Regions from separate parts of the Actinacidiphila sp. DG2A-62 genome, predicted to be linked through region 2. Evidence: riboswitches for the same ligand, from Rfam matches in the RefSeq annotation. Region 2 holds a riboswitch; each other region holds the start of a gene.

Region 1 (3,265 bases), 3.2 Mb from region 2:
TACGGCGAGTACGGCGCAACCTCGGGCGTTGGGGAGGGGAGCGCGGCGCAGCCGGGTGGCTGGAAAGTGACGTCGGAGGCGATGAGCCCCTGGCATAGTCGGCGCATGGAGACAGACCCCCTCTGGACTCTGATGACCGAACTCCGCCGCCTGGGCCTGGCTGCGGAGAAGCGCGACGAGTGGGTACGGGACACCCTCGCCGCGCAGACCCCGCAGGAACTCGTGCGGTTCCAGGCGGAACTGGAGAACGCCATGGCCGAGGCGTTCACCTGGAATTTGTGGGGCGCGGCCGACCGCGTCTTCGGCGGCTGGTGCTCGGACGACACCTTCGCCTACTTCCAGCGATGGATGGTCGGCCTCGGCCGCCCCGTCTTCGAGGCGGCCGTCGCCGACCCCGACGCCCTCGCCTACGTCCCGGAGATCCGCCGGCTGTCCGGTCGGCCCCGGGACGGCTGGGGCGGGGACGCGCCGCAGTGGCCGGCGCTGCCGGACCTCGCCCCCGCGGTCCACGCGCGGCTGACCGGTGCGCCGGAGGACGCGTTCCACGCCGCCGTGGCGCTGCTGCGCACCCCCGCGCCGCCCGCCGCTGCCCCCCGCGGCCACCGGTGGAGCGCGCTCGACGAGCCCGAGGCCGCGCGGCGCCTGCCGCGGCTCACCGCCCTCTTTCCGCTGCCCCCGCCCAGCGCGTCCCGTACGCTCCTCTGACAACGATGCCATCCCCCCTGACCCCCCGCCCCGGGCCCACCTCCTGCCTCCCTGCCGAGGCGGCCCCGGGGCGGGGGTCGTCCTGTCCGCGGCTCAGGTGCCGTTGACCAGGCGCATGTAGCGGACCCAGTCCCAGTTCGGACCGGGGTCGGTGTGGTCGGTGCCCGGGACCTCGACGTGCCCGATGATGTGGTCGCGGTCCTTGGGGATGCCGTACTTCGTGCAGATCTCGGCGGTCAGCGCGGCCGACGCGTGGTACATCGCGGTGGTGAACCACGAGGCGTCGTCGACCCAGCCCTCGTGCTCGATGCCGATGCTGCGCGTGTTGTAGTCCCAGTTGCCCGCGTGCCAGGCGATGTCGTGCTCGCGGACGCACTGGTCGATCGCGCCGTCGGACGAACGCACCACGTAGTGCGCGGCCGCGGCGTGGCTGGGGTTCTGGAAGAGGCTGATCGTGTCGGCGAAGGTCTCCTGGGTGACGTGGATGACGACGAGGTTGATCGGGTACGTCGACGGCCGGTTGGACGCCGTGTAGTTGCTGGTGCTGGCCGGGGCCCAGGTGGCGGACGGGTAGTCGACGGTCGCCGCGGTCGCGGTGCCGTGCCCGGACCACAGCTCGCCGGCCAGTCCCGCGGTCGCCGCGGCGCCCAGCGCCAGCCCGCCGCGCAGCAGCGCCCGGCGGGAGGACGTGCCGGGCGCGGCGGAGCCGGCCGGGTCCGCCGGCTCCGCGGGGTCCGGTGACTGGCCGAATCCGGCGGGCTGCGGCGGGAGTTGGGGTCGGTTCCGGCGTGCCATGGCGGGCTCCCTCTGGAGGCAGAGTGCGGGCGAGTGCATGACAAAAATGTGGGGCTCGCCCATCGTGGGGCCGACGCCCGCGACCTGCCAAGCGGTTCGCGAAATGGCAGAGGTCCATACCCCTGGAAGCCGTCCCGCGCACCGCCGCGCACGCCTGCGCGCCGACCGGCGGAAACCGTTTCCGCCCGCTCACCGACGGTAGCCGTCCCTACCCCCTCCGCATCACGTATGACACACGCTCACATCACCGGCAGGCCACGCGAGGTGCCCGCTTTACCCCTTCTACGGATGGTGTGACCGTTTGGTTCCCGTTGCCAACTCCCGGGTTCGGCTTGGAAAACGCCCCCGGCTCTATTAACGTTCGATAACGCAGCGCGGTCGTCACCACCGCCGTCAGAGGCGGCACCGTGCGCTTGCCGAATCCCGTCCGCGGGAACCGGGGACCCGAGAACGTGGGGTGAATCGGCCGGCCGCGAGGCCGTCCGTAGGAGACCTTCCTGCTCCGAACCCGTCAGCTAACCCGGTAGGCGAGAGGGAAGGAAGGAGTGCGCCCGCCGTGGCGTCGAACCAGTCTGCCTACGCACCCTCGCCCGCCCGTCCCGAGGCGGAGACGACCGACGCGCAGGCGTCGGCCCCCTCGACCCCCTCGGTCCCGTCGGCGCGCACGGAGCCCGAGCCGCTGCCCCGGCAGGCGGCCCAACCCCCGCTCCCGCAGCAGCAGTTCGCACCGCAGCCGCAGCCGCAGTCGCAGCCGCAGTCCGCCGCCTCCTCCCGGTCCCTGGTGCCGCAGGTCCCCTCCCGGCCCGGCGCGCCCGTCGACGCCGTCGCGTACGCCGGACCCGCGCCGTACGCCGGCCCGGTCGCGTACCCCGAACCCGGTCCGTACGCCGAGTCCGGCCCGTACACCGAGTCCGGTCCGTACACCGAGTCCGCGCCGCACGCCCGGACCCGGGACGGCGAATACGGCGAGTACACCGACACCGGCGACGTCAACGGCGCCTACGCCGGCGGGCCGGCCGACGCCTACGCCGCCGGCCCGTACGCCGACCGCGCGCCCTACGCCGACCCTTACACGGACCCGTACGGCCCCCGCGCCGGGTACGCCGAGGCTCCCGCGCCCTACGCCGCCCCCGCCCCCTCCGCGGAGCCCGCGCCGCTGCCGGCCGCGACCCCCGGGCAGCTGCCCGAGCCGCTCCCCGCGCTCGCGCCGACCCCGCTGCCCGCCCTGGCCCCGGAGCCCGAACCCGTGCCGGAAGCCGCTCCCGCCGCCGAGGCGCAGCAGCGACCGCAGCGGCGCAATCTCTCGCGCGGCGGCGCCGTCCTCGGCATAGCCGCGATGGCCGCCGTCGGAGCCGCGGGCGTCGCCGCGGCGGCCCCGGCCGGGGCCGCGCCGGCCGCCGGGCCCGCGCCCGTGTCCGTGCCCGACGTCACGCCCGACATCACGCCCGAGCAGACCCCGGAGCCGCAGAACGCCGAGGGCCCGGCCGCCGACACCGGCCCGGCCGCCGCGCACACCGCGACCGCGGCGGAGGCGCCAGCCCCGGCCGCGGAGGACCTCACCGCCGCGCCCGACCAGGCGCGTACCGCGGAACCGCTGCCCGCGGCCGCTCCCGCCGCCGCGACCACGCCCGCCGCCGCGCCCGCGCCCGCCGGCTCCGACGCCCCCGCCGAGGACGCCGCCACGGAGCCCCCGCAGGCCGCGGCGCCCGCGCCCACCGACCCCGGCGAGGCGCTGCGCACCCGGATCATCGGCCAGGCCGTCGCC
Region 2 (3,265 bases):
GCGCGGCGCCCAGCGGCTCCAGCAGCGCGCGCAGTTCCAGCAGGTCGTCCGCCTCCTGCTCGCTGGGCTCGGCGACCGAGGCGCCGGCGTGCCTGCGGGTGCGGACGAACCCCTCGGACTCCAGGGTGCGCAGCGCCTCGCGCACCGGCACCCGCGAGACGCCGTAGCGCTGCGCCAGCTGCTCCTCGGTCAGCCGGCCGCCCGGCGGGAAGAACCCCGCCACGATGTCGTCGCGGATCGCGGTGCACACCACCTGGGCGGAGATGCGGCGTCCCGCGCCGTCCGTCCCGTTCACCGGTGAATCCACCGGTTCCGCAGATCCGGCCGGTCATTCCGGCCGACGCGGTCGATCCGAACGATCCGGTCGACCCGGTCGATCCGTCCCACCCGATTCCGCCGATCGCCCATCACCGAGACCCCTTGCTCCCCTTATCCGCCCGGTTTTCCTTCCGGCATTGTGCCGGACTCCATTCCAGCACGTCGGGGAAAAGAAAAGTATCCCCGCATTGCGAGAAGGCCCCGGCGGGGTGCCGGGGCCTTCTCGGGGGACGGGCCGCTCTCGGGGAACGGGGTGGGACGCGACGGACGGGGTCAGATGGTGACGCCCTTGGACGCCATGTAGGCGACCGGGTCGATGTCCGAGCCGTAGTCGGGGGTGGTGCGCACCTCGAAGTGCAGGTGCGGTCCCGTGACGTTGCCGGTGGCGCCGGAGATGCCGATCTCCTGGCCCTCGGTGACCGTCTGCCCGGCCGAGACCAGCGGCTCGGTGAGGTGGCCGTAGAGCGTGTACTTGCCGTCGGCGTGCCGGATGATCACGTCGTTGCCGTACGCGCCGTCGGCGCCGGCCGAGACCACGGTGCCCGCGGCGACGGCGTGCACCGGCGTGCCGGAGCCGACCAGGAAGTCGACGCCGGTGTGCGAGCCGCTGGACCACATCGAGCCCGACGCCTTGTAGCCGGTGCCGATGGGCGCGTCGCCGACCGGCTTCATGTAGCCGGAGCTTGCGCTCAGCGAGGTGCGGGCGGTGGAACGGCTGGCGGTGGCCTGCGTGCTGCGGGCGGCCGCGGCCTTCGCCGCGGCGGCCTTGGCCCGGGCGGCGGCCTGCGCCTTCGCCGCGGCGGCGGCCTTGGCCCTCGCCGCTGCGGCGGCCTTGCGCTCGGCCGCGGCCTTGCGCGCCGCGGCGGCCTTGCGGGCCTTCTCCGCCTTGGCCTTCGCCGCGGCCTTCTCGGCGGCGGCCTTGTGCTGGGCGTCGGCCTGCGCGGCCAGCGTCTGGGCGAGCGAGCCGGGGACGTCGGCGGCCTGGGTGAAGACGGTGCTCTGGGCGGTGGCCGGCTCGGCCTCGCCCGGCGAGGCCATCGCGGTGGCGCCGAACGCGCCCGCGGCGGTCAGGACGGCGACGCCGGCCAGGGTGGCGGTGGTGCGGCCACGGCGCGGCCTGCGGTGCTTCCCGCGCAGGGCGGGACGAACGGGGAACGCCATGAGGAGGCGTCACTCCTTTCCTTCCTTCTCGCCTACCGGGTTAGCTGACGGGTTCGGAGCAGGAAGGTCTCCTACGGGGGCGGCCGCCGCGGTGGCGGACCTCCTCCCGATTCACCCCGGGGAAAGTGGGTCCCCGGCTCCCCTGGACGGGGACTCGGCGATGTACGGGTGTGCGCCCGGAGGACCGGACGCCGCTGTCCCGAGGACAACGAGCGTTGACGCTAACCGGGCGTTCGGCCCCGCACCAAACAGATCGGCCGATATGTAGCGCACGCCACACACGCCTCCGCAGGCTCATACAACTGGCCAAAACGGCATATTGGGCATCAAGTCGACGCCTGCGGGGAACCGGCGCTCGGACGCCCCTCGGACACTCTCGGACGCCCCCGGGCGCCCGTGGACGCGCCGAACCCCGGCCGCCGTGCGGGCGACCGGGGTCCGGGGGACGCGTCACCGCGAGGGCGGTGCAAGCGCCGCGGTGCGAGCGGTCCGAGCGGTCCGAGCGGCGCGGCGCGCGCCGGTCAGCTGATGACGGCGACCGGGCCGATGCCCAGCTCCCGCACCGGATCGGCGATCTTCGACGCGTCGCCGACCAGCACCACCACGAGACGGTCCAGCGGGAAGGCGTTGACCACCGCCGCGGTCGCCTCGACGGTTCCGGTGGCGGCCAGCCGCGCGTACATCCCGGCCTGGAAGTCGTCGGGCAGTTGCTGCTCGACCTGGTCCAGCAGGGTGCCGGCGACCGCTGCCGCCGTCTCGTAGCGCAGCGGCGCGACGCCCACCAGATTCTGCACCGCGACGTCCCGCTCGTCGTCGGTCAGTCCTTCGGCGGCGAGCGTGCGGATCACCTGCCAGGCGTCCGCCAGCGCCGGGCCGGTGACCTCGGTGGCCACCGAGCCGCTGATGCCGAGCAGCGCGGCGCCGGTGCCGTCCGCGTTGGACAGCAGCACCTGGGCGAAGGCCCGCACGCCGTAGGTGTAGCCCTTCTCCTCGCGCAGCACCCGGTCGAGCCGGGAGGTGAGGGTGCCGCCCAGGCAGTAGGTGCCGAGGACCTGCGCCGCCCACACCGGGTCGTGCTTGTCGCCGCCGGTGCGGCCGACGAGCACCTGGGTCTGGACCGAGCCCGGGCGGTCCACGATCACCACGCGGGAGGTGTCGTCCGCGGTGATCGCCGGCCGCGGCCGCGGCGTGCCGGGCGTGCCGGTCCAGCGGCCCAGCGTGCCGTCGAGCAGCGCGGGCAGGTCGATCCCGGCCAGGTCGCCCACGACCACCGCGGTGGCGGTGGCCGGCCGGACGTGCGCGGCGTAGAAGGCGCGCACCGCGGCCGCGTCGATATTGCGCACGGTCTGCTCGGTGCCCTGGCGGGGGCGGGAGCAGCGCAGCTCGGCCGGGAACAGCTCCTTGGACAGCGCCATCGCGGCGCGCCGCGACGGGTTGGCCAGCTCGTGCGGGATCTCGTCGAGCCGGTTGGCGACCAGCCGCTTGACCTCGTCCTCGGGGAAGGCGGGCGCCCGCAGCGCCTCGGCGAGCAGGCCGAGCGCCTTGTCCAACCGGCGGACCGGCACTTCGAGGCTGACCCGGACCCCGGGGTGGTCGGCGTGCGCGTCCAGCGTCGCGCCGCAGCGCTCCAGCTCGGCCGCGAACTCCTCGGCGGTGTGCTCGTCGGTGCCCTCCGACAGCGCCCTGGCCATGATGGTGCCGACGCCGTCCAGCCCCTCGGGCTCGGCGTCCAGCGGTGCGTCCAGCAGCACCTCGACGGCGATCACCTGCTGGCCGGGGCGGTGGC
Region 3 (3,265 bases), 1.3 Mb from region 2:
CGCGGCCTGCTGCTCGTTGAGCCCCTCCAGCAGCTGCGCGGGGTCGATCGCGGGGCGCGGGGCGCCGTCGCGATAGTACGCGTCGCGGGCTGGCGGCGGGCCGTCGAAGCGGTCGCCGAACAGGTCGTGCGGGACCTCCTCCGCGGCGTGGCCGGGGCCGCCGTCCGCCTCGTCGTCCGGCGGGGGCACGTCGTCGCCGGAGGACGGGTCGGACGGCCCGTGGGCCGGTCCGTGGGCGGCGTCGAGACCGGCGAGGAAGTGTTCGTCAAAGAGGCTGCTCATCGCCTCCCGAGTCTAGGGCCCGCCGCCGACAGCCGCGGCGGTTCGGGTCGGCCGCGGCTCCGCGGGACCCGGGCCGCGGTAGCCCGGTCGGCACGCAGGGTGACGACACGCCCGCGTCGAAAAAAGATTACGAAAAGGTATCGGGCCTTATCGGACATCGCCCTTCCCAGCAACGGCGGGCCTTGGCTACGGTTCCGCACCAGCCGCTTCGGTCAGCGTCCGAGAGGAGTCCGTCCGCCATGGCGACGCACCGTAAGGCCCGTACCGCTTTGCTGAGCACGCCGGGGCCGCGTGCCGCCGTGGGGATCACCACGGCCGCGCTGGCCACCGTGACGCTGATGACCGAGAGCGCCGGCGCCGCCCCCGCGCCGGGCAAGCCCGCCCAGCCGACCATCGCGCAGACCAAGGCGAAGGTCGACAGCCTCACCCACCAGGCCGAGGTCGCCACCGAGAAGTACAACGGCGCCAAGGAGCAGGTCGACCAGCAGAACGCGAAGGTCAACCGGCTGCTGGAGGCCGCCGCGCGGAAGACGCAGGCGCTGAACGACTCGCGCCGGGTGCTCGGGCAGATCGCCGCCGCGCAGTACCGCAACGGCGGCGACGACTCGACCACCCGCTACATGCTGGCCGGCGACCCGCAGTCGCTGGTCGACGAGCTGCACCTGACCAGCGTGATGAACAAGCGGCAGCGCGCCGCGGTCGAGTCGTACCGGGTGCAGCAGGTCGCCGCGACCCAGCAGCGCATCGAGGCGGCCAAGAGCCTGGCCACGCTGACCACCCAGCAGACCAGGCTGAAGGCCGCCAAGGCGGACGTACAGACCAAGCTCGGCGAGGCGCAGAAGCTGCTCAACAGCCTGACCGCGCAGGAGAAGGCGCGGCTGGCGGCGCTGGCGGCCAAGCAGGAGGCCGAGGCGCGCAAGCGGGCGCAGGAGCTGGCCGCCCAGCAGAAGGCCGCGGCGCAGAAGGCGGCCAAGGCCGCGCAGTCGGCCGGCTCGACGGGCTCGACCGGGTCGGGCAGCGCCGCCAACACCTCGATCGCCCAGCAGGTGATCGCCTTCGCCCGGGACCAGCTCGGCAAGCCGTACGTGTGGGGTGCGACGGGCCCCGACTCCTTCGACTGCTCGGGACTGACCCAGGCCGCGTACAAGGCCGCCGGGATCAACCTGCCGCGCACCACCTGGGACCAGGTGAACGTCGGCCACCGGGTGTCCGTGGACGCTCTGCAGCCGGGCGACCTGATCTTCTTCTACAGCGACATCAGCCACGTCGGGCTCTACATCGGCGACGGCCAGATGATCCACGCGCCGCACACCGGCACCGTGGTCAAGATCGCGCCGATCACGGAAATGCCCATCTACGCCGGGGTTCGCCCGTATTGACCGCGACGCGGGCCGGCCACGGCGGCCACCGACGGTAAGATCACGAAGCGATGTCGGTCACATTGCGATCCAAACTTCCCATGACCCGCACCCGTTGGCTACGGTAACCGGCTAGGTGACACGTCCTCCGCCGGGAATTGCCGGCAGCATGCCACCTCCGCCTAATCCGGCCGCACGGCCGGAGCCGGGGACCCACCAGCATTTGGGGTGAATCGGGCCGGCGCCGCGAGGCGCGGGACCGTAGGGCGACCTTTCGAGCCCGAACCCGTCAGCTAACCCGGTCGGCGGTCCACGGAAGGAGTCGCCTCCTTGGCGTCGCACCGCAAGCCGCGTCCCCGAATACTCGCCTCCGCCGCCCCCCGTGCGGCGGTCGGCGTCACGGCGGCGGCACTGGCCTCGGTCACCCTGATGAGCGAGAGCGCGCACGCCGCGCCCGCCAAGCCCTCGATCAGCGAGGTCAAGAAGCAGATCGACACGCTGAACCAGCAGGCCGAGGTGGCCACCCAGCAGTACGACCAGGCCAAGGAGAAGACCGCGACCGCGCGGACCAAGGCCAACCAACTGCTCGCGCAGGTGGCCCAGAAGACCCAGAAGATGAACGAGACCCGGCGGGTGCTGGGCCAGTTCGCCACCGCCCAGTACCGCGACGGCGGGATCGACCAGACCACGCAGCTGTTCCTGTCCAGCAACCCCGAGCAGTTCCTCGAGCAGTCGCACATGCTCGACCGGCTGTCCAGCACGCAGGAGCAGGCGCTGGAGACCTTCAAGGTCCAGCAGGAGCAGGCGAACATCCAGCGGCAGCAGGCCACCGCGAGCCTCGACGAACTGTCTCGCGCGCAGAGCAAGCTGGCCGCCCAGAAGAAGAACGTGCAGACGAAGCTGGCCGCCGCGCAGAAGCTGCTGAACAGCCTCACCGCGGAGCAGCGGGCGAAGATCGCCGCGATGCACCCGGCGAGCACGTCCTCCTCGTCCTCGTCGTCGGCCGGCGTCAGCTATACCTACAACGGCCCGGCCAGCGGGCGCGCCGCCGCCGCGATCCAGTTCGCGCTGGCGCAGCGCGGCAAGCCGTACGTCTCCGGCGGCACCGGCCCCAACGCGTACGACTGCTCGGGCCTGACCCAGGCCGCGTACAAGGCGGCCGGCGTCGGCATCGGCCGCACCACCTGGGACCAGGTCAAGGACGGCGTCGCGGTCTCGCAGTCCGATCTGCGCCCCGGCGACCTGGTGTTCTTCTACTCCGGCATCTCGCACGTGGGCATCTACCTGGGCAACGGCGAGATCGTGCACGCGCCGCACACCGGCGCGACCGTGGAGATCGCGCCGATGAGCTGGATGCCGTTCGCCGCGGCCCGCCGGGTGGCCTGAGCACGCGGGCCCCCGGGCCGACCCTCGGCCACGCCCTCGCGACGAAGCCCTCACGTCGACGCCCTCACGACGACGCCCTACGTCCAGGCCCTCACGTCCAGGCCCTTATGTCCACAGGACGGCGATGAAGATGTTGACGGCCGTGAGCGCGCCGACCGCCGCGAAGACGCGGGGGTCGACGCGCTCCTCGTCGCGCTTGACGTAGACCAGGCCCAGGATCACGATCAGCACCGCCAGTT

The links. A riboswitch is a leader RNA that binds a small molecule or an ion and turns the genes downstream of it on or off. The one in region 2 is predicted to bind cyclic di-AMP.
Region 1: it holds a riboswitch for cyclic di-AMP, as region 2 does, so the genes downstream of both, VSR01_RS15900 (peptidoglycan DD-metalloendopeptidase family protein) here and VSR01_RS30550 (M23 family metallopeptidase) in region 2, are expected to answer to the same signal.
Region 3: it holds a riboswitch for cyclic di-AMP, as region 2 does, so the genes downstream of both, VSR01_RS24625 (C40 family peptidase) here and VSR01_RS30550 (M23 family metallopeptidase) in region 2, are expected to answer to the same signal.

What each region holds. Positions count from the first base shown of each region.
Region 1 covers NZ_JAYMGI010000002.1:3,649,794-3,653,058, reverse strand. The annotation lists gene VSR01_RS15910 (DUF4240 domain-containing protein) at 106-705, shown strand; gene VSR01_RS15905 (N-acetylmuramoyl-L-alanine amidase) at 799-1,500, opposite strand; cyclic di-AMP (ydaO/yuaA leader) riboswitch at 1,905-2,045, shown strand; gene VSR01_RS15900 (peptidoglycan DD-metalloendopeptidase family protein) at 2,057-3,265, shown strand, end outside.
Region 2 covers NZ_JAYMGI010000002.1:6,814,467-6,817,731, reverse strand. The annotation lists gene VSR01_RS30555 (GntR family transcriptional regulator) at 1-295, opposite strand, end outside; gene VSR01_RS30550 (M23 family metallopeptidase) at 592-1,479, opposite strand; cyclic di-AMP (ydaO/yuaA leader) riboswitch at 1,495-1,649, opposite strand; gene VSR01_RS30545 (M16 family metallopeptidase) at 2,001-3,265, opposite strand, start outside.
Region 3 covers NZ_JAYMGI010000002.1:5,468,896-5,472,160, reverse strand. The annotation lists partial or broken gene pcrA (DNA helicase PcrA) at 1-282, opposite strand, end outside; gene VSR01_RS24630 (C40 family peptidase) at 522-1,661, shown strand; cyclic di-AMP (ydaO/yuaA leader) riboswitch at 1,810-1,963, shown strand; gene VSR01_RS24625 (C40 family peptidase) at 1,971-3,026, shown strand; gene VSR01_RS24620 (hypothetical protein) at 3,132-3,265, opposite strand, start outside.